Regions from separate parts of the Blastococcus brunescens genome, predicted to be linked through region 3. Evidence: predicted binding sites of a transcription regulator. Region 3 holds the regulator's gene; each other region holds the start of a gene.
What was found. Region 3 encodes LexA, which represses DNA repair genes until DNA is damaged. Its sites were predicted from a motif close to TCGAACANNTGTTCGA; they were not measured.

Region 1: a site for LexA is predicted at 4,280-4,295, ahead of U6N30_RS28965 (HNH endonuclease signature motif containing protein). Genes of this name have one in related genera too.
Region 2: a site for LexA is predicted at 3,726-3,741, ahead of U6N30_RS19235 (HNH endonuclease signature motif containing protein). Genes of this name have one in related genera too.

Annotation. Positions count from the first base shown of each region.
Region 1 is NZ_CP141261.1:4,296,255-4,303,528, forward strand. It holds gene modA (molybdate ABC transporter substrate-binding protein) at 1-350, opposite strand, end outside; gene U6N30_RS28945 (TOBE domain-containing protein) at 537-929, opposite strand; gene U6N30_RS28950 (DUF2786 domain-containing protein) at 1,061-2,395, shown strand; gene U6N30_RS34830 (type I restriction enzyme endonuclease domain-containing protein) at 2,435-2,608, opposite strand; partial or broken gene U6N30_RS28955 (DUF3387 domain-containing protein) at 2,557-3,078, opposite strand; gene U6N30_RS34835 (type I restriction enzyme endonuclease domain-containing protein) at 3,036-3,275, opposite strand; gene U6N30_RS28960 (DEAD/DEAH box helicase family protein) at 3,221-4,156, opposite strand; gene U6N30_RS28965 (HNH endonuclease signature motif containing protein) at 4,507-5,604, shown strand; gene U6N30_RS28970 (RecQ family ATP-dependent DNA helicase) at 5,781-7,136, shown strand; gene U6N30_RS28975 (RecQ family zinc-binding domain-containing protein) at 7,133-7,274, shown strand, end outside.
Region 2 is NZ_CP141261.1:2,874,327-2,881,600, forward strand. It holds gene U6N30_RS19215 (hypothetical protein) at 1-53, opposite strand, end outside; gene U6N30_RS19220 (hypothetical protein) at 101-733, opposite strand; gene U6N30_RS19225 (PH domain-containing protein) at 967-1,293, opposite strand; cyclic di-AMP (ydaO/yuaA leader) riboswitch at 1,667-1,822, shown strand; gene U6N30_RS19230 (C40 family peptidase) at 1,838-2,368, shown strand; gene U6N30_RS19235 (HNH endonuclease signature motif containing protein) at 2,503-3,708, opposite strand; gene U6N30_RS19240 (SMP-30/gluconolactonase/LRE family protein) at 3,848-4,747, shown strand; gene U6N30_RS19245 (epoxide hydrolase N-terminal domain-containing protein) at 4,747-5,082, shown strand; gene U6N30_RS19250 (alpha/beta hydrolase) at 5,049-5,819, shown strand; gene U6N30_RS19255 (hypothetical protein) at 6,042-6,389, shown strand; gene U6N30_RS19260 (transglycosylase domain-containing protein) at 6,829-7,274, shown strand, end outside.
Region 3 is NZ_CP141261.1:3,097,965-3,105,238, reverse strand. It holds gene U6N30_RS20780 (HflX GTPase family protein) at 1-159, shown strand, start outside; gene U6N30_RS20775 (hypothetical protein) at 224-592, shown strand; gene U6N30_RS20770 (phosphatase PAP2 family protein) at 580-942, shown strand; gene U6N30_RS20765 (hypothetical protein) at 1,096-1,962, shown strand; gene lexA (transcriptional repressor LexA) at 2,028-2,624, opposite strand; partial or broken gene U6N30_RS34340 (hypothetical protein) at 2,545-2,853, opposite strand; gene U6N30_RS20755 (LysM peptidoglycan-binding domain-containing protein) at 3,414-3,560, shown strand; gene nrdR (transcriptional regulator NrdR) at 5,223-5,723, shown strand; partial or broken gene U6N30_RS20745 (vitamin B12-dependent ribonucleotide reductase) at 5,892-6,533, shown strand; gene U6N30_RS20740 (vitamin B12-dependent ribonucleotide reductase) at 6,611-7,274, shown strand, end outside.

The DNA.
Region 1 (7,274 bases), 1.2 Mb from region 3:
TCCTCGTAGGTGTCCGGGGCATTCGAGAGCCCTGCGGCGTCGAGCACCTCGGCGGCGGCGGCACCGCACGGCACCTCCGGGGCGCAGACCGCGACGGTCATGTCCGCCGTGATCAGGTCGGCCAGGGACGGGATCCCCGCGCGCCCTTCCGGGAGGGCGATGCCCCGCGGGTTGTCCAGCGGGACAGCGAGCATCAGCGGGTTGCGAGCGAAGACGACGGCGTCGTCGACCAGGCCGCCGTCCTCCAACCGGGCCATCTGGGCCTCGTCGGCGGACGCGAACACGTCGGCCGGGGCGCCCTGCTCCAACTGGCCGGCCAGCGCCGAGCTGCCGGCGGCGTTGATCTGCACGTCGGGCCGGAGTGCTCGTCCTCGAGCTGCTCGCCGAGCTCGGTGAAGACATCGGTGAGCGACGCCGCGGCGAACACGGTGAGCGTCCCCCGATCGCCGAGCCCCCGTCGTCCGGACTCGTCGCCGCGGGAGCGCCGGTGCATCCGGCCAGTCCGAGCGCCATGGCGCCCACCGCGGCCACCCGTCTCACGGCACGTCCACGCTGACCTGGGTCGCCTTCACCGTCGCGACCGCCCGGACGCCGATCTCCAGGCCCAGCTCGTCGGCGGCCTCACGCGACATCAGCGACACCAGCCGGAAGGGGCCGGCCTGGATCTCCACCTGCGCCATGACCGTGTCCCGGACGACGCGCGTGACGATGCCGGTGAGCCGGTTGCGGGCGGACGACGGCGTCGCGCCCGGCTCGGGTGCCTCGCGCAGCCCGGTGGCGAGCCGGGCGAGATCGGCCCCGTCCACGGTGGCGGGCCCGCTGCCCTCCCGGCGCGCGGGCAGCCGCGCGCTGTCGATCCAGCGGCGCACGGTGTCGTCGCTGACGCCGAGCAGCGCGGCGGCCTCGGCGATGCGGTAGCTGGTAGGCACGTGCGGCACTGTAGATCCGCGTATGCGGAAAGCTCAATGCTTCCATCCCACGCGGATGCGGAGGATCAGGCTGTATCCACAGAATGTCCCCGATCTCCGCGGACGGGATGCCGTCAGGAACGATGGCTGCCATGGGGAAGACCGCGGCCGAACGGCGTGCCACCCGTAAGCGCAAGCATCAGGATCGGAACCTGCGCCGGCCCGGGACCGGGACCCATACGGGGCCCGGATCCGGAGCCCGCGCAGACGAGCAGGAGTTCGAGTACCTGCGGCGGCAGTTCATCCACGCCGCCATGTTCGCCGACGACGAGTACACGTTCGAGCAGGCCGCCGCCCAGCTGGCTCTGCTCGATCCCGGGGTGGACGAGGACGGTCTCGCCGCGAGCCTGCTCGTCGGGTTGGTCCACGGTCTCTGGGAACGGGGGTGGCAGCCTGCGGACGTCGCCCATGTGGTCCGCCGGTCCGCCACGCAGCGGGTGGCCCGCCTGGGGATCAGCGTCATCGCCGAGGGAGCGCGCGCGGTCGCGGCGGCGACGCGGGCACCCGAGGACTGGCTGGCCCAGCTGGCGGCGTTGGATGCCCTGGACAGCCCGGGGCCGGCCGTGGTCACCACCTGGCGGCGCACCGAAGGACTGCCCGGGCGGGACGCCTGGCGCGACGTGCTCCGGTTGTTCGCCGCGCTCACCGGGCTCGGCGAGCTGCAGCAACTGTCTGCGCCGCCGTCGCGGTGGGGACAGCACCGGACGCCACCGAGGAGAACGGGTTCCGCGGCCGACGCGCGGATCCTTGGCCGCATTCGCGGCCTGCTGGCCAAGGCCGAGCGCACCGAGTTCCCGGAAGAGGCCGAGGCTCTCAGCGCGAAAGCCCAGGAACTGATGACCCGGCACGCCGTCGATGCCGCGGTGCTCGACGCCGAACACGGAACTTCGCTCACCGATCAGGTACTGGCCCGCCGGGTGCACCTCGACAATCCCTACCCCGGAGCGAAGGTGCAGCTCCTCGACGCCGTCGGCCGGGTCAACGCGGTCCGGGTCATCTGGATCGAACAGTTGGGCATCGCCACGATGGTGGGGCTGCCTGCGGATCTGGATGCCATCGATCTCCTCTTCACCTCGCTGCTGGTGCAGGCCACCCGGGCCATGACCGACACCGGCCGGGCCGGGGCGGGGCGCACCCGGTCACCAGCGTTTCGGCGGGCGTTCCTCACCTCCTACGGTCTGCGCATCGGTGAGCGGTTGAGTGCCGCACGCGAGCACGTGACCGAGGAGGTGTCGGGGACCCGCGGCACGGATCTGGTGCCGGTGCTGCGGGCGCGCAGCGAGGCGGTGGACGACGTCTTCGCGCAGATGTTTCCCCGGACGCGTGCGAGCACGACGCGTGGTCTCGACGCCCGCGGTTGGTATGCGGGCCAGCTGGCCGCCGACAACGCCGACCTCGGCTCCGGCCGGGACGCGGTACGGCGGTGAGGAGCGCTGCTGACGCCAGCGCCTGGAGGGGGCCGGTCGTCAGGCGGCCAGCGCATACTGCTGAGCCTGCTGGAGCACCAGCTCGACGGCGGCGTCCTCGAGGTCCGGCGGGTAGTCGTACTTCGCCAGCAGACGGCGGATCTTGGCCCCATGGCCGCTTTGACCGAGTCCTCGAGGTTCCAGTCGATGGTGGCGCTCTGCTGCACGGTCCAGACCAGGTCGACCGAGATCTGCTTCAGCGTCTCGTCGCCCATGGTGAGGAGGGCGGACTCGTTGGACGCGATCGCGTCGTAGAACGCCGTCTCCGCGACCGAGAGGGCCAGCTCCTCATGCCGCTGCGCCTGGCCGCGCATCTCCTTGGCGAGCCGCACCAGCTAGGCGATGATCTCGGCCGTCGTCAGGGCCCGGTTGGTGTAGCGGTTGATCGCCTCGTCGAGCTGTTCGGAGAACCGCCGTCCCTGGACGACGTTCGTCCGGCGAACGGTGCGCACCTGGTCGGCCAGCAGGCGGCGCAGCAAGCCCATCTGCAGGTTGGGCTTCTCCTTGGTCGCCAGCCCGTCGAGGAACTCGTCGGAGAGGATCGACAGCTCGGGGGTCTCGATGCCGACCAGGCGGTACACGTCGACGACACCCTCGCCGGTCACCGCCTCGTCGACCAGCTGACGGATCGCCGTCTCCATCTCCGGCGCGCCGCTGCCGGAGTCGGGGTGCTGGAGTCGGGGTGCTGGATATTGAGGACGGCGGCCCGCACGTCGGCGAACAGAGCGACATCGTCCCGGATGGCGGCAGCCTCCGTACGACTGCCCGCCAATGCGAACGCCTTCGTCAGGGCGAGCACCTGAGCGAGGAACCGGCTGGTGCGGTCGGGTTCGGCCAGCACGAAGTCCAGGACGGCGGCGCGCTGCGCCAGCCGATCGGCGGCCGAGCGCAGGGAGGAGTCGTGCGCGCAGCGTGTAGGAGGTCGCCGACGATGCCGTGCTTCTCCTGCATCACGGCGACCATCTGCTCGATGGGCACGCCGGCCTGGTCGCGGTCGGTGGGCGAGTACTCGGCCAGCGCACGACGCAGGTTGGTGGCCACGCCGATGCAGTTGACGATCGGCCCACCGTTCTCGTCGCGGAAGGTGCGGTTGACCCGGGCGATTGCCTGCATCAGGCCCGCGCCCTGCACGGGCTTGTCCACATACAGGGTGTGCATCGCCTTGATGGCACCCTGCGTTGGGTCGTCGTCGTGCCACTCGGGTCGCAGCGCCACGATCCGCTCGTACAGTTCCACGGCGATCCGGCGGCTCATCGTCACGACCATGGCCTTGCCGACCATGGCGCCGCGGCGCAGCTCCCAGTGTCCGACGAGATCGCGGGCGACGAGGTCCAGGCGCTCCTCGGCGGTGATCTCGTCGGCCAGCTCGTCGAGGGTCTCGTGCGCGTCCTCCGGCAGGGCGACCTTGACCAGCCGCGACTCGTAGAAGATGGGCACGGTCGCACCGTCCTCGACGGCGCGGGTGAGGTCGTAGACGTCGATGTAGTCGCCGAAGACGCTGCGCGTGGACTTGTCCTGCGACTCGATGGGCGTACCGGTGAACCCGAGATAGGTGGCGCCGGGCAGGGCTTCGCGGAGGTGCTTGGCGTAGCCGTCCTGGAAGCCGTACTGCGAGCGGTGCGCCTCGTCCGCGACGACGACGACGTTGCGCCGGTCGCTGAGCACCGGATGCGTGTCGCCGGCGGTCTCCGGCGCGAACTTCTGGATGGTCGTGAAGACGATGCCGCCGTGCCGCCCCCTGCCTCATGCGTCTCCCGTGCTGGAATGCGCGACCGCCCGCGGGTGCCTCCACCCCCTGGTGACCTGCGGTTTCAGGTTGCTCGGTCCCGTGTACTCGACTATCCTTCGTACATGTGTTCGAGTGGTTGCGTCGATGCGCTGCGCCGGCTGACGGCCGCGCTGGACGACCTCGGAGCTGAGGACCTCTCCAGCCAGTTCGGGCCGCAGCTGCTCGAGGGGCTGCGCGGATTGCTTGCCGCGCAGAACCGGCTGGCGGCACAGCTGACCCGGCGAGTGCGCGAGTGCGAGGTCACCCAGGCGGCCGAGCACGACGGGCTGAAGACGATGCAGTCGTGGCTGCGCGGGCACGGGCGGCTCTCCCCGCCGGCGGCCGCGCGATTGGTGCGCTCCGGCCGGGCGCTGACGCAGCTGCCTGCGGTGCAGGAGGCGTTCGGGCGCGGCGCGGTGACCGCCGAGCAGGTGGCCGCCATCGCGCCGGTGGCGAGAGCGGAGAATCTGGCCGCGGCCGCCGCGCAGAGCGTGGACCTTTCCGGTGTGGACGCCGCTCTGGCCGAGATGGCCGCCACCCGGCCCTACGACGATCTCCGGCAGGTCGTGCACCACTACCTCGAGCGTCTCGACCCGGACGGACCCGAGCCGGACCCCACCGAGGGCCGCTCGCTGGTCTGGTCCCGGCACGCCGACGGCGCGGTCACCGGCCGGTTCGACCTCGACGCCGTCGGCGGGAGAAGTTCCTCACCGCGATCGAGTCGATTCTGCAGGCCGGCCGGTGCGCGGGTGACGACCGCACCAGGGCCCAACAGTCCGCCGACGCGCTGGTACAGCTCGCCGACAACGTTCTCGCGTCCGGTGATCTACCGATCATGCGCACCGTCAAGCCGCACGTGATCGTTCGGATCGGCATCGACGACCTGGTCGACCCCGCGACCGGCCCGGCCGCCGCCGATACCGGGTTCGGCGCCACCATCTCCGCCGCCCGGGCGCGCTGGCTGGCCTGCGACGGGAACATCAGCCGGGTGGTCATGGGGCCCGACGGTGAGGTGCTGGACCACGGGCGAACCAAGCGGATCGTCCCGCCCGGCCTGCGCCGGGCCGTCGAGGCGCAGCAGCGGCACTGCGTGTTCACCGGCTGCGGAGCCCCGACCCACTGGTGCGACGTCCACCATGTCCTGGAATGGGTCCTCGACGAGGGCCCGACCTCGCTGGAGAACTCAGCGCTGCTGTGCGAGCGCCATCACACGAAGGTGCATCACGGGTTCCGCATCCAGCGAGATTCCCAGGGCCGATGGCACACCTATCGGCCCGATGGCAGCGAAATCACGATCGGCGAACCACCGCCCGAGACCAACGGCGATCCACCGAACATCGTGTTCGACTTGGATCCCCGCGACCTGGCCCTCGCCGGCATCGCGCGCAGCACCACGCCCTGACCTCGACGGACACCCTCGGGCGGAAGCTGCGACCGCGGTCGCAGCTGCATGCCGTTTGCCGTTGGTGGGCCAGGGGCAGCCACGGTCGGGTGTCACCACGCTCTCGCGCCGGTCGTTCCGAGGACCCCACGCCTGCCGACGACGGGGACGCGAATCCCGCCGGCGCGACCGCTGCCGTGCGCACCCGCCGCATCCGGGAGTTCGCGCGCGGCGTCCTCGGCTTCGACGAGTTCCGCCCCGGCCAGGAGGCAGCGATGCAGTCGGTCGTCGCCGGCCGCGACACCCTCGCCGTGCTGCCCTCCGGGGCGGGCAAGACCGCGGTCTACCAAGTCGCCGGGCACCTGCTCGACGGGCCGGTCGTCGTGGTCTCCCCGCTGATCGCCCTGCAGCGCGACCAGGTCGAACGCCTGGCGGAGGTCGCGGACCGCGCGGGACGCGCCGCCCAGCTCAACTCCACGATGTCGGCCGGCGACCAGCACGACGTGCTGGAGTCTCTGCAGGACGGAACGGTCCGCTTCGTCTTCCTCGCCCCGGAGCAGATGGCCCGGCCCGAGGTCGTCGACGCGATCGCGGAGGCGAAGCCGGCGCTGTTCGTCGTCGACGAGGCGCACTGCGTCTCGGCGTGGGGGCACGACTTCCGACCGGACTACCTCCGCCTGGGCGGGGTGATCGAGCAGCTCGGCCACCCGACCGTGCTCGCGCTCACCGCCACGGCGGCCCCGCCGGTGCGGGCCGAGATCGTCGAACGGCTGGAGATGCGCGACCCCGAGATCGTGGTCGCGGGCTTCGACCGGCCGGAGATCCGCCTCGAGGTCGACCACCACGCCGATGCGCGAGGCAAGGAGCTGGGCGTGCTCGAGCGGGTGCTGGCCGAGATCGGCGACGGCCGGGGACCGGGCATCGTCTACAGCGCCACGCGCAGGGGCACCGAGGAGATCGCCGGCGAGCTCACCGACCGCGGGCTCCGCGCCCGGCACTACCACGCAGGCCTGAACAGGGTCGACCGCGAGGACACCCAGCGCGCGTGGATGGACGACGAGCTCGACGTCGTCGTCGCCACGACCGCCTTCGGCATGGGCATCGACAAGCCGGGCACCCGTTTCGTGATCCACGCCGAGCCGGCCGATTCCGTCGACAGCTACTACCAGGAGATCGGCCGGGCAGGCCGGGACGGGGAGCCCGCGCTCGCGGTGCTCGTCTACCGGCAGGAGGACCTGGGCATCCGCCGGTTCTTCGCCGCCGGGACACCTGCGGAGGAGGAGCTGCAGCAGGTCGCGGGGCTGGTCCAGGCGGCCGCTGCCGCGGGCATCGAGGAGGGGTCGACGTCAAGGACCTCCGCGAGGAGACCGGCCGCGCCGCCACCCCGCTGGCCCGCGATCTCAACCTGCTGGAGCAGGTGTCGGCCGTCGTCCTCGACGAGGACGGCGCCGCTCACCCGGCCGACGACGGGCCGGGCGCCGCGGAGGCCGCCGCGGCCGCCCGGGAACTGGCCGAGCACCACGAGAAGGTCGACCAGAGCCGCGTGGAGATGATGCGCGGCTACGCCGAGACGACCGAGTGCCGCCGGCAGTTCCTGCTGGGCTACTTCGGCGAGCAGCTCGACCAGCCGTGCGGCAACTGCGACACCTGCTCCGCCGGCACCGCCCAGGAGCACCCGGGCCCCGACGACC
Region 2 (7,274 bases), 220 kb from region 3:
AGCCGGGCCACCACGGTGGCCCGGCTGCCCTGGGCTGCGCGCTCTCTGAACACCGGTTCGTCCACCTCGCGCGCGACGCTACCGATCGGAGGACCGCTGGTCAGGAGGTCGCGTCGCCGGGAGTACGCCCGGTCCACCACTGCTGGTCGGTCCGCTGGGCCACCACGACGGCCAGGCCGACGGACGCGGCGACGAACAGCCAGTGCGGGTCGATCGGACCGGTCGAGAAGGGTCCGAAGTCGAGCAGCAGGAACAGCACCAGGACGACGGGGATCCAGACCGGCACCACGCGGGTGCGGAGGTAGCCGATCGAGGTGAGCAGCACGGAGCCGGCCATCCCCAGCAGGAAGGGCAGGAGGATCAGCAGCGCGAGCGAGCTGCTCTGCGCGGACTCGAGCAGCGCCACCATGGCGTCGCGGTCGGGCTGGTCGACGGCTGCGTGGTCGACGATCGAGACGGCGTGGATGCCCAGAAAGCCGAGCCCACCGACGTACGCGAGCACCATGGCGGTCGTGCCCAGCCGCGGCATCCGCGGGCGGACCAGCTGCGCCATGGCGACGAGGCCGAGCAGCAGGAACGGGACGGCGACCGTGCCGGCGACGAGGCCGACCGTGGCGAGCGTCGGGCGCGCCGCCCAGGCGTCGAGGTTGCCGGCGACCGAGCCGCTCTGGCCGACGACGCGGCCGATCAGCGCCTCGGCCAGGTTGAGCGTGGCTCCGACGGCCAGGCACACGACTGCGGTCCGCCGGCCGATGGGCGCCGGGCGGGCGCTCGGCGCGTCTCGAGTGATCGGTCCCGACAGAGCCGGGGTCACGGGCTCAGCGGTCATGGGTCCACCTCCAACGCCGGCCGGGTCCCTCCCGGCGGGCGAGGACCACGGTCGGACGGGACGTGTCCCGGCGTCGTGAGGCGCCGGTCCTGATCCGGCCGGGAGCGGCTCTGACCGGGTACGGCGTCCGGGGCGGCTCAGCCGATGCAGCGGCGGAGCAGGTCCGCCACGCGCGCGGGGTCGTCCGGGGTGAAAGCGGGCCGGACGCGACCGCCGACGTCAAGCACCAGCGCGGTGTCCTTGCGCAGGCGGGCGCGGTCCAGCGGCAGCCAGTACCGCGGGTGCGCGGAGCCCCAGAGGCGCCCCTTGCCGGTGAGCCAGGTCAGCGGGCGGACCTCGATGCCGCGGATGTCGGAGTACGGGATGCGCTTGCTCCTGGCGAGCGGGAAGTAGTAGCGCCGCAGGGTCAGCGCCTCGCGGTCGAGGCGGACCCGCCCGTCGTCGTAGATCACGTCATCGGTCATCGCCGCCACGACAGCACGCTGCGGTCGCGACGGTCAACGCAGTGGCGACGGTCGACGCCGTCGCGCGATCGACGCCGTCGCGCGATCGACACCTCAGCGGCTCGCGGGATCGGACGCGGACGCTCCGTGCCGCCACGCCGCCGCGCGGAAGTAAGCGGGCGATCGCGTTCCGTTTATGCGGCTCGCGCTCGGTCCGGAACCGGCAGCGGGATCGGTGGTGGTGGCGTCGCGAGTCGCTTGTCCGGACCCACTCGCCGCACGTCCCGACGGAGCTCCCGATGCCCGCGGCGGACGCTTTGTGACGACTGGATGACGGACCTAGCGTCGTCGCCGTCCGTTCGGGGCCCCCTCGTCACCGCCTCCGGTGACACCCGGCCGGACACCGCCGAACCGGCACCGGAGTCTCCGGTGCCGGACCGGGGACCCACCGCAGTCCTGGGGTGAAGCGAGGCCGGTTCCGCCGGTTCCGCCGGGCGATCTCCCCGCCCGAACCCGTCAGCTAACTCGGTAGGCGGTTGATGGAGAACAGGAGAACCCGTCGTCCATGACGACTACTCGCACGTCCACGATCACCCGCCGTTCCTTCCGCGGGGCGGCGCTCGCCCTCGTCACGGGCGCGGGCATCGCGCTCACTCCCGTTGCCGCCTCGGCGAACGCCGGCGGCCCCGCGCCCGTGGCCTCGGCGCCGGTCGCCCTGGCCGCTGCTCCGGTCGTGGCGCCGAACTCCGCCGCACAGGTCGCCGTCGACACGGCGCTGGCCCAGCAGGGCAAGCCCTACGTGTGGGGCGGCACCGGCCCCGGCGGTTACGACTGCTCGGGCCTCACCTACTCCGCCTACCAGGCGGCCGGCGTATCGATCCCGCGCACGTCGCGCGCACAGTCGACGGCGGGGGTTCCTGTCGCCAAGGCCGACCTGCAGCCCGGTGACCTGATCTTCTTCTACGACCCGGTCGGCCACGTCGGCATGTACATCGGCAACGGCCAGATGGTGCACTCCTCCACCTACGGCAACCCGGTCGCGGTCGTGCCGGTCGACTCGATGTGGGGCTACAACACCGCCCGACGCGTCGTCTGATCCATACGCTGCTCCCCTGCGTCCCCGGTCCACGCGTGCCCGGGGACGCAGGGGTCGCCGACCGCGCGCACGGTCGGCGGACCCGTGCGTGAGGTTCGCGATGGGGCGGCGCTCCGCTCAGTGAGCGGTACGGCTCAGATCAGCAGCGGTGCGCCGATGACGATCTCGCTGCCGTCGGGCCGGAACGTCCGCCATCGTCCGCCGGGATCCCGCTCGACCCGGAACCCGTGATGGACCTTCGTATGGTGCCGTTCGCACAGGAGAGCTGAGTTCTCCAGCGACGTCTCCCCGCCGAAGATCCAGTGGATCAGGTGGTGGACGTCGCACCAGTACTTCGGGGCTCCGCAGCCGGCGAAGATGCAGGTCTGGTCACGCAGCTCGACGGCCTTGCGCAGGTGCGGTGGCACCACGCGCTTGGTGCGGCCCACGTTCAGCGGCATGCCGTGCTCGTCGATCCGGACGGGGGTGATGCTGCCGTCGCAGGCGAGCATCCGCGCCGTCTCCGCCGAGACGAGGCCGCCGAATCCGGTGGTCGCCGCAGCCCGACCGGCGCCGCGGTCGGCCAGGTCGCCGTCCCGGATCGTGACGACGACGTTCGGCTTCACCGTGCGCAGGATCGGAAGGCCGCCCGAGGCCAGCTGGTTGTCGGCCAGCTGCACGAGCGCGTCGGCGTTCTGCTGGGCGCGCGTCCGGCGATCACCCTTCGGCCGGTCCGCCTGCACGATCGCCTCGAGTGCCGTGAGCAACTTCTCGCCACCGACGGCGTCGAGCTGGCCCCGCAGCACGACCGTGCCGTCGGAGAGCGTGGACAGCGTCAGCGACCGCTCGTCCGTCGGATCGGGCTCCGGCCCGTCGGGGTCCAGCAGCGCGAGGTAGTGGTGCACCAGCCGGGACAGCTCCTCGACGCGGTGCTCTGCGGCGACGGCGGCGAAGGTGCGGTCGACCGCGGCGAGGTCGATGCCCTGCTCGAGGGCCGCGGCCTGCCGGTCGGCCTTCGCCACGGGAGCGATCACGGCGACCTGATCGGCCGTGACCGCACCCATGGCGAAGGCGGCCTCCACCGCGGGCAGACACCCCAGCGCCCGGCCGTTGCGGACCAGCTGCCCGGCCGCGGCCGAGGTGATCCGGCCGTGCCCTCGCAGCCACGACCGCATGGACTTCTGGCCGTCCTCCTCCGGTGCCTGCTGGAGCTCGGCGGCCCGGACCCGGCGGGTCAACTGGGCGTCGATGCGGTTGCGCGCCTCGAGCAGCACGGCGATCTCGTCGAGGTTCTGACGCGGGGTCCGACCCTGCACGTCCTCGGCGGCCAGGGCGTCGAGCGCCGATTGCAGCTCGCCCATGACCACCTCCTGATCGATCGAACGCGTGTACGAAGAATACCGGAGATCGGCGTCTCCAGCAGCGCGAATCCACAGGTCAGACGCTTGTCCACAGAACCTCGCCTCGTGTTGACACGCGGCAGGCCGTAGCGTCCGGGCCATGGCTGAGCGAGCGTTCCGGACGGTGCTGGAGGGTGGTTCGTACTTCGAGGGCCCGCGGTGGCACGACGGCGCCTGGTGGGCGTCGGACTTCTACCGGCACACCGTCAGCCGGGTGGCGCCCGAGGGCGGCGAGACCGTCGTCCTGGAGGTGGAGAACCAGCCCTCGGGGCTGGGCTGGCTGCCCGACGGCTCACTGCTCGTCGTCTCCATGAAGGACCACCGGCTGCTCCGGGTGTCCGACGGCGAGGTCACCACGCACGCCGACCTGTCCGGCGCCTGCACCGGCCTGATGAACGACATGGTCGTGGACTCCTCCGGCCGCGCCTTCGTCGGGGACTTCGGGTTCGACCTCATGGGCGGCGGCGCCCCGGCCTCCGCCTCGCTGAAGCGGGTCGACCCCGACGGCACGGTGACCGTGGTGGCCGAGGACCTGCGCTTCCCGAACGGCTCCGTGATCACCCCCGACGGCGGCACGCTGATCGTCGGCGAGACCTGGGGCAACCGCTTCACCGCGTTCGACGTCGCGCCGGACGGCTCGCTGACGAACCGGCGCATCTGGGCAGAACTCGGGCCCGTGCCGGAGGGCGGTTCCGTCCAGGAGCTCATCGGTCAGGTCGTCGTCGCCCCCGACGGCTGCACCCTGGACGCCGAGGGCCACGTCTGGGTCGCCGACGGGCTGAACTCCCGGGTCCTGCGGGTGGCCGAAGGCGGCGCGATCGTCGAGGAGATCGCCGCGCCGGAGGGCATGGGGGTCTTCGCCTGCGCGCTCGGTGGGGACGACGGCCGGACGCTGCTGCTGTGCTGCGCGCCGGACTTCTACGAGCACACCCGCGCGCCGGTGCGCGAGGCGGTGCTGGTGTCGACGCAGGTCGCCGTCCCGCACGCCGGGATGCCGTGATGACGACGAACGACGCCGCGCCCCCGGTGGTCGAGCAGGCGGTGCTCGACGACCTGCGCGCCAGGCTGCGGGCCTGGCGCCCGGTCGAGCTGACCGGCGACCACGGCTGGGAGCGCGGCACCGATCCCGGCTACCTGGCCGACCTCGTCTCCACCTGGGCGGAGGACTACGACTGGCGCGAGCACGAGCAGCGGATCCGCGCCCTGCCGTGGGCGCTCGCCGGCGGGCTGCGCGTGGTGCACCAGCGCGCCGCGGACCCGGACGCCCCGCCGTCGTCCTGCTGCACGGCTGGCCCGACTCGGTGCTGCGCTACGAGCGGGTGCTGCCGCTGCTGACCGACGTGCACGTCGTCGTCCCGGCGCTGCCGGGCTACCCGTTCGCCGCGCCGCTGCAGGACCGCGACCTCTCGGGGGCGGGCATGGCGGAGCACGTGGCGGCGGCGATGGCCGAGCTGGGGTACGAGCGCTACGTCGTCTCCGCCGGCGACATCGGCCGGATGACCGCGCTGGGCCTCGCGACGGAGTACCGCGAGCGGGTGTCAGCGCTGCACGTCACCGATCTCCCGCTCGCTCCGCGCCCCGGGGCCGGCCCGCCGAGCGACGAGGAGCTCGAGCACCGCACGTCCGCCTCGGGCTGGCTGATGAGCAACGGCGCCTACCTGCTCGCGCAGCGCACCCGGCCGCACACGCTCGCCGTCGCCCTCGGCGACTCACCCTCCGGGCTCGCCGCCTGGATCGTGGAGAAGCTGCGCGACTGGAGCGACAGCGGCGGGGACGTCGAATCGGTCTTCGCCCGGGAGGACGTGCTGACCTGGATCACCGCCTACTGGGTCACCGGCGCCATCGGCACCTCGTTCGCGCCGTACGCGAGGCTGAGCCCGACGCCGGAGCGGGTCGACGTCCCGACCGTGGTGAGCCAGTTCCCGCACGACCTGGTCCGCGCCCCGCGCCCGCTCGCCGAGCAGCTGTTCGACCTGCGCGTGTGGCAGGAGCCGGAGGCCGGTGGGCACTTCGCAGCCTGGGAGGTGCCGGAGGCGTTCGTGACCGGTGTGCGGGCGGCGCTCGACCTCTGAGCGAACCGGTCGCGGCGCTGCCGGGCTCGTGGGGTAGACCGGCTGCATGACCGCTCCCCCACCCGTCCTGCTGCTGGACGTCGACGGCGTGCTCAACGCGCTGCAGCCCGAGCTGCCGGAGGACTGGCGGCGCGGGACCTACAACGGCTTCGTGCTGTCGTGGGACCCGTCGGTCACCGCGCGGCTGCGCGGGTGGCACGAGTCGGGCCGGGTGGAGCTGCAGTGGCTGACCACCTGGACCGAGCGGGCCGACCAGCTGCTGGCCGAGCCCATGGGCCTCCCCGCGGGCTGCGCACCCACAGCCGGGACGGCGTCCTGTCCACCGGCTTCGCCGGCCGGTGGGGCGCCGACGCCGGGTGGTGGAAGCTCGATGCGGCGCGGGCGGTCGCCGACGCCGAGCCCGGGCGGCGGATCGTGTGGATCGACGACGACCTCGCGCACCAGGCGGCCGACACCGGTGAGTGGCTCGCCGCCAACGGGCACGTGCTGGTCGTCGCACCGGACTACCTCGCCGGGCTCACCCACGCCGAGCTGGACCGGGTGGAGGCCTGGCTCGACGAGCCGTCCTGACCTCGGCGCGGGCGGGGCTCACAGGTTGCCGTCGTACCCTGGCTTCTCGACGCCGACCAGGGGAGCACCGCCTCATGGCCTCCGTCCCGCCCGATTCCCGGACGACCCGCTGGCTCCGTCGTCGTCCCGCCGACCCGCCCACGGATCCGCAGCCTCGGCAGTCGACGCAGCCGCAGCCGCGGTACGTGGAGCCGCCCCGTCGTCCGCGGTTCGACCGTCCGCCGCCGGCCGGGAACGACTGGTACGGCGCCCCGCCGGAGCCGGTCGCGCGCCCGCCGTGGCAGGAAGAGCCGCGCGACCCGTGGGGCCGGCCCGCGCCGGACCGGTACTTTCCCCGGCCGCGCCGCAGCGCCCGACGCCGCCTCCCCGACCTGTACGGGGGCGCCGGGGCCGGCGTGACGTCCACGGGCGGCGTCCCCGTAGGCGGCTGTTCCGCCGGGTGCTCACCGTGGTGGCGGCGCTGGTCATCGCGCAGGCGCTGCTCGTGCTCTCGCTGCGCTGGGTCGACCCACCGACGACGGCGTTCATGGCGGCCAACCCCGAAGGCTCCATCCAGGAGTCGGTGCCGGTCGAGCACGTCTCGCGCACCTTCCTGGCCGCGGTGATCGCGCACGAGGACGCCGCGCTCCCCTACCGCGCCGGCGCCTTCGAGTGGAGCGCGCTGTGGAGCCGCGCGTACGCCCACATCAGCGGCGAGGAGGACCCGTCGGGCTCGACGATCCCGCAGCAGGTCGCCAAGAACATGTTCCTCAACCAGGAGCTCAGCGCCTGGCGCAAGGGGCTCGAGGCGGGGCTGTCCATGGAGATGGCCTGGCTGATCGACGACCGCCGGATGCTCGAGCTCTACGTCAACTACGCGCAGTTCGGCCCGACCATCTACGGCGT
Region 3 (7,274 bases):
GTGCTGGTGCCCTACGACCGGGGTGACCTGGTCGCCCGGGTGCATCGCGACGGAGAGGTGCTCAGCGAGCGGCACGAGGACGCCGGGACCCGGTTGAGCGCCCGGGTGGACGGCGGACTCGCCGCGACGCTCGAGCAGTTCGCCGATCCGGTCGCCTGACCCCGGGGGCGAGGAACCGGCTCGTCCGGATCACGGACAGGTCACGGCCCGGTACGGTGACGGCGTGACGAGCGGCGTGGTGTGGGACGCCGGCGTGCCCGAGCAGACGCGTGTCGTCTCCATCGGCCGACCGCCATGGTGGCTGATGCTGCTCGCGTTCGTGGTGGGCGGCCTCATCACCGTCGACCTGCTCGCCGGCGGCGTCCTCGAACGGACCGACCTGCGCGTCTCGGAGATCATCGGTGGGTGGGGCCTGCGGGACTCGTCCGCCTACCCGGTCGTCTGGGCGATCACCCAGCTCGGCGGCCGCGCCACCATCCTCGTGGTGCTGGCGATCCTGGTCGGTTACCTGGCCTGGCGGCGGCGCACCTGGCTCCCCTGCTCCGCGTCCTGCTCGCCCTCGGCACGCTCACCGTCGGGGTGTACGCGCTGAAGTTCGGCACCGGCCGGACGGCGCCCGGACACCCCGACGAGCTGTTCTTCCACGCCGACGGCGCCTCGTTCCCGTCGGGTCACGTGGCCAACGCGGTGATCATGTGGGGCGTGGCGCGCTGGCTGGCCGTGGAGTTCGAGCTCCCCGCCCGTGTGCAGCGCGCGTTCTGGTGGCTGAGCCTCGCCGGGCCCGTCGCGACCGGCATCTCGATGGTGTCGCTGGACTTCCACTGGATCACCGACGCGATCGTCGGCGCCGCGGTGGGAATCGTCCTGTTGGGCGTGGTTCACCGACTCGATGCAATCGTTCTGTCACGCTGGGTACGTGCCCGAGGCCGGCAGACCGCGTAGCGGCGTGCGGGGACGGTTGCTGGTCGCCGGGGAGCCCTCGGGACCGGCCTCGTCCTCGGGTCCGCCCTGCCCGCGTACGCCGAGAACGGGGTCGCGACGACGGCCGTCCAGTGCCAGGTCAGTGACCCGCGGCTGGCGGAGATCTCCGGGATCGTGGCCGTCGACAGCGGCGTCCTGGCCATGAACGACGGCGGCGAGGAGCTGGCCGTGCACCTGCTGGACGCCTCGTGCCAGGTCGTCGACTCGCACACAGCCGCGCTGGACCCCTACGACCCCGAGGACATGGCGGTCGGTCCGGACGGGACCGTCTGGCTGGCCGACACGGGCGACAACAACGGCACGCGGACGACCGTGGCGCTGCTGGCCCTCCGGCCCGACGGTTCGACCGGCATCTTCCGGCTCACCTATCCGGACGGGCCCCACGACGCAGAGGCCCTCCTCCTCGCGCCGGACGGGACCCCGTACGTGGTGACCAAGGAGGTGCTCGGCGCGAGCGGGGTGTACAGCCCGACGACGGCCCTCGTGGACGGCGGCACCGTGGCGTTGGCGAAGGTCGCCGGCGTCTCCATGACGCTCACCGGGACGGCGGGCGGGCCCGTGGGCAGCGTCGGGCAGTTGCTGGTCACCGGCGGTGCGGTGTCAGCGGATGGTCAGCGCCTGGCCCTGCGCACGTACACAGATGCCTATGTCTGGCCGCTGACCGGCAGCGATGTCGTCGGCGCCCTCTCGGGCGAACCGTCGGTCATCCCGCTGCCGACCTCGCCCCAGGGCGAGGCGATCACCTTCGCGGCGGACGGGCAGAGCCTGCTGGTCACCAGCGAGGGGCTGCCCGCCGATCTCACCCGCGTCGCCCTCGCCCCGGCGACCGTCGAGGCCACGACGCCGGCCCCCGAGGGGGCGGTCCTGAGCTTCAGCGACCTGACCAGGTCGGGGATGTCGCCCTGGACCTCGGCGCTGATCGCGGCAGGCGTCGCGACGGTGGTCGTCTGGATCGGTGGGATGCTGCGCCGCCGGCCCTGAGGCGCGTGGCCCCGTCAGGAGGCTCACCGCGAGCGTGCGAGCGGTGAGCGGGACGGGGCCCGCTGTCAGACGCGGCGCAGGACGCTGACGACCCGGCCGAGGACGGTCGCGTCGTCGCCCGGGATGGGCTCGTAGGCAGGGTTGTGGGGCAGCAGCCAGACATGGCCGTCGCGTCGCTTGTAGGTCTTGACCGTGGCCTCGCCGTCGATCATCGCGGCGACGATCTCGCCGTTCTCGGCGGTCGGCTGCTGCCGGACCACCACCCAGTCCCCGTCGCAGATGGCGGCCTCGACCATCGAGTCGCCGACCACCTTCAGCATGAAGAGCGTTCCCTCGCCGACGAGCTCGCGCGGGAGGGGAAGACGTCCTCCACGGCCTGTTCGGCGAGCACCGGCCCACCGGCGGCGATGCGGCCGACCAGCGGGACGTACGTCGGGGCCGAGAGCTGCGCGTCGTCCCCTGGGTGAGCTCTGCGGCTGCCGGGAGGTGGTGCGGGGAGTCGCCGGGCAGCCGGACGTCGAGGGCGCGGGGCCGGTTGGGGTCGCGCCGCAGCCAGCCCTTCTTCTGCAGGACGGAGAGCTGGTGGGCGACCGAGGAGGCCGACGACAGGCCGACCGCCTCGCCGATCTCGCGGACCGAGGGGGATAGCCCCGCCGCTCGATCGAGTCGCGGATGACCTCCAGGACCCGGCGCTGGCGCTGGGTCAGGCCGTCGCCGTCGGCACCCCGGTCGGGGAACGAGCGGACCGCTGCCGTTCCCGCCGTCGCGCCGGCGTCCGCCCCCGCCTTGCGGCCGCCTGAGCTCCCGCTCTTCTCCGCCACGTCGCCTCCTCGTCCGCCGCTCGCGCAGCGCCTGTGTCCGTCCATCGGACGGTAGCGCTTCTCGCGGCATCGATCAAACACATGTTCGAAGTCGCAGGTCGTGTCCGGTGGCTTTCGTCGGACCCATGCGGTACACATCGAACAGTCGTTCGATTCGAACAGGCGTTCGACCAAAGGTCGAGCACGAGAGGTGAGGAGGACAGGTCATGGGAAGTGTCGCGCAGGCCGTGCTGGAGTTCGACGAGGAGGTCCAGGCGCCGTGGCGGCCCCGCCTCGTGGTGGTGCACGCCGGCGCCGGGGCCGTCGCCTCCTCGCGCGCCCCCTCGCCCGGCCCTCACGCCGCAGCCCGTCGCGCGTGGGTGTCTGCCGGCCTCCCTCACCCCGGCGCCTCCTGCGCGCCGGATCTCCGCGCCGCGGCCGGAGGGGATGACGGTCCGAGCAGCGGGGTCCGGCGGGGTCGCCCGGCGAACGGTCCCGACGAGGGCCCCTCGGTGGGCCTGCGGCTGACCCGTCGTGCCCGGCGGCTCGCCGTCGTGATGGCACTGGCTCTGGGCGTGGCGCTGGGCTCCTGGGTGGGTCCGCTCCTCGGTGGCGGATCCGACGGGTTGCGGCTGGCGGGGGAGCAGTGTCGTGGTGCAGCCGGGCGACACGTTGTGGTCGATCGCCTCCTCCCTCGAGGTCGACGGTGACGTGCGGTCGGTGATCGACCGGATCCAGGAGCTGAACGGCCTCCGGAGCGCCGACCTGGTGCCGGGGCAGGAGCTCCTCCTCCCGTGATGCAGGGTGTGCGCTCCGCTCGGCGTCTCCGCCTGGTCCGCTCTCCTGACCAGCACGAACGCTGGGCAGAGGTGGTTACGACACCTCTGGCCCGCCGCGGCGATCGCGCCACGGCAATAGGTCCACAACGTCGGGGCGCGACTTCGTCAACCCTCAGTGCGGGCGTCTTCACACTCAGTGGTCACTCCAGCGCTTACGGTCGTCCCGTGTCAGGCGCCATGGAGAACCGAGCAGCTGTGTTCACCAGTCAACCCCAGGCTGTCGAGGTGTATCAGGCAGGAACGTGGTGGGCGGGCGAGCTCCTCGGCTGGCGGCACGACGCCAGTGGCTCCTGCCAGGTGTGGGTGCGGGTCGTCCTGGGGGTGTCGAGGAGACGGCGTGGACCGATCTGGGGTCACTGCGCCTGCCGGAGCGGCACCTCGCCGTGGCGGCACGGCCCGAGCGTCGGGCGGCGTTCGGTCCCGGAACGCAGGAGATGTCCGTCGCGCGGCACCCGTCCGGCCGCCGTAGTCGCTCGGCAGATGCCGACGGAGCCGTCACGGCCGGACTGCCGATGGTGCGCGACCTCTCCGTCGTCCGGGATCTCCCGCCGGCCGGTGGGCGCCGGACCGCTGACGAGACGGCGCAGTTCGCCTCCGTGGGCCGCCGCCGGGCGCCGGAAGAGGCGGAGCAGCAGGCTACCGGGCGCCGCCGCGCCCCGAGACGGCTGAGTCCCCGGCGGTCGGGCGTCGGCGCGCACCGGAGACCGGCGAGGCTCCGGCCGTCGGCCGTCGGCGTGCTCCCGAAGGAACCCCGGCCCGTTCAGCGGCGCCGGCGGTTCCGGGCCGGCACCGTGCGGCCGGAGACCTCGGGCAGCAGCGGCCGGCCGACACGGGCCTGCGTCGGACCGCGTCCGAGGGCGCGTCGGCCACGGCTCGCGTGTCCGCCGGCCCCGTCGACGGTCCGTCGAGGTCGCGTCCGGCGGTTCGGCCGGAGGATTCCGCGCCGCGTGCCGGCTGGACGGCACCCGACGGTCTCGAGCCCGAGCTGCTGACGCGTCCGATGCGTCTCAGCGACCACGTGCCCCACGCCCGCCGTCCCCGCGTCGACGGGTCCGTCCGCGGCGTCTGATTTCCAGGTCTCGGCGCGTTCTCCTCGCGCGCCACGCCGGCTCCCGCCGGCGGACCTCGGGGCGCGGCGCGGCCCTCCTTCCCGCCTTCGGACGTGTGCCGACGGTCGGCTGCCGGCGAGCGACCGCGGGAGCGTCCGCGGTCGGCAGCGAGGCGCCGCACGGGTCGTGCTCTCCGGTCGCCGGAGCCGGAGTCGGTCCGACGGCGCCCGCATCCTGCGGAGGTGATCGGTGATCGCAGGCGAGCTTCCGGCGGCCTCGTCGTCGGGCCGACCCGACGCCCCGGCGCGTCCTCCCGGCGTGTCGTGTGACTCGTGGGGAGCGATGTCCTCCCTGGTGACAGCAGTGTCTGGACGGAACACGCCGAGCGTCGGATCGCTTGCACATCTTGTGTGGCTCGGCCTAGGGTTCCCCTACATCTAGTAGTTACAGAGTTGTAAGCCTGTCCACAGGCTGGTCCCCAGGTTCTCCCGGGACGTCCACCGGATGTCCCCAGGAGGGTCCACAGGACCGGCCGTCGGACGGCCCCGACTGGTCGGAAGGAGGTCTCCGCGATGCGCTGCCCGTTTTGCCACAACGCCGACAGCAGGGTCATCGACTCGCGGGAGGCCGACGAGGGAGCGACGACACGTCGTCGCCGCTCCTGCCCCACGTGCGGGCGCCGGTTCACCACGGTCGAGGAGGCCGTGCTCGCCGTCGTCAAGCGCAGCGGGGTGAGCGAGCCGTTCAACCGCTCCAAGGTGGTCGCGGGTGTCCGTCGCGCCTGCCAGGGGCGGCCGGTCGACGAGGACCAGTTGCAGAAACTCGCGCAGCAGGTCGAGGACGCCATCCGCGCCACCGGTGTCGCAGAGGTGCCCGCCAACGAAGTGGGGCTGGCCATCCTCCGGCCCCTGCGGGAGCTCGACGAGGTCGCCTACCTGCGCTTCGCCAGCGTCTACCGCTCCTTCACCTCGGTGGCCGACTTCGAGAAGGAGATCGCCGAGCTCAAGGCCCGGCAGCAGCAGGTCGCCGAGCCGCCCGGATCCGTCTCCTCGGGCACCCTCACCGGCGCCTGAGAACTGTCAGTACCACCAGCTAGACACGAGTTCGACGCAGAGCACCAGGACAGGCAGAGAACCAGCACCGAACGATCGCGGCTCTTCCCCGGCCCTCCGATCCACCCATCGCGCAGCACCGCACCGCGCACACGACACAGCGAATGACGATCAGGAGAGCTCCACACCATGACCGAGACCGACGACCGCTTGGCCGGCTCCCGCACCCGACGCACGGCCAAGGCGCCGAGCCGGGGCAAGGGCCTGAAGATCAAGCGAGTCTTCACCACCGCCGGTGTGCACCCCTACGACGAGGTGACCTGGGAGCGCCGCGACGTCGTCATGACCAACTGGCGGGACGGCTCGATCAACTTCGAGCAGCGCGGTGTGGAGTTCCCCGCCGAGTGGAGCATCAACGCCACCAACATCGTCACCACGAAGTACTTCCGTGGCGCCGTCGGCCAGCCCCAGCGGGAGAGCAGCCTGCGTCAGCTGATCGACCGGGTGGTGCTCACCTACGGCGCCGCCGGCCGCGAGCACGGCTACTTCGCCAGCGAGGGTGACGCCGAGATCTTCGAGCACGAGCTCACCTGGATGCTGCTGCACCAGGTGTTCAGCTTCAACTCCCCGGTGTGGTTCAACGTCGGCACGAGCGCCCCGCAGCAGGTCAGCGCGTGTTTCATCCTTGCCGTCGACGACGAGATGGACTCGATCCTGAACTGGTACCGCGAGGAGGGCCTGATCTTCAAGGGCGGCTCCGGTGCCGGCCTCAACCTCTCCCGCATCCGTTCCTCCAAGGAGCTGCTCTCCTCCGGTGGCACCGCCTCCGGACCGGTCAGCTTCATGCGCGGTGCCGACGCCTCGGCCGGCACCATCAAGTCCGGTGGCGCCACCGCCGCGCGGCGAAGATGGTCGTCCTCGACATCGACCACCCCGACATCGAGGAGTTCATCGAGACCAAGGCCCGCGAGGAGAACAAGATCCGCGCGCTGCGCGACGCCGGCTACGACATGGACCTCGGCGGCAAGGACATCACCAGCGTCCAGTACCAGAACGCCAACAACTCCGTGCGCGTCTCCGACGAGTTCATGCGCGCGGTGGACGAGGGCACCGAGTTCGGCCTGCGTGCCCGCATGGACGGGTCGGTCATCGAGACCGTCGACGCCAAGACGCTGTTCCGCAAGGTCACCCAGGCCGCCTGGGAGTGCGCCGACCCGGGCATCCAGTACGACGACACGATCAACGACTGGCACACCAACCCCGAGACCGGCCGGATCAACGCGTCCAACCCGTGCTCGGAGTACATGAGCCTGGACAACAGCTCGTGCAACCTGGCCTCGCTGAACCTCATGAAGTTCCTCAAGGCCGACGGCACGTTCGACGCGAAGACCTTCGTGAAGTCCGTCGAGCTGGTCATCACCGCGATGGACATCTCGATCTGCTTCGCCGACTTCCCGACCGCGCCGATCGGTGAGACCACTCGCGCCTACCGGCAGCTGGGCATCGGCTACGCCAACCTGGGCGCGCTGCTCATGGCGACCGGCCACGCCTACGACTCCCGCGGCGGTCAGA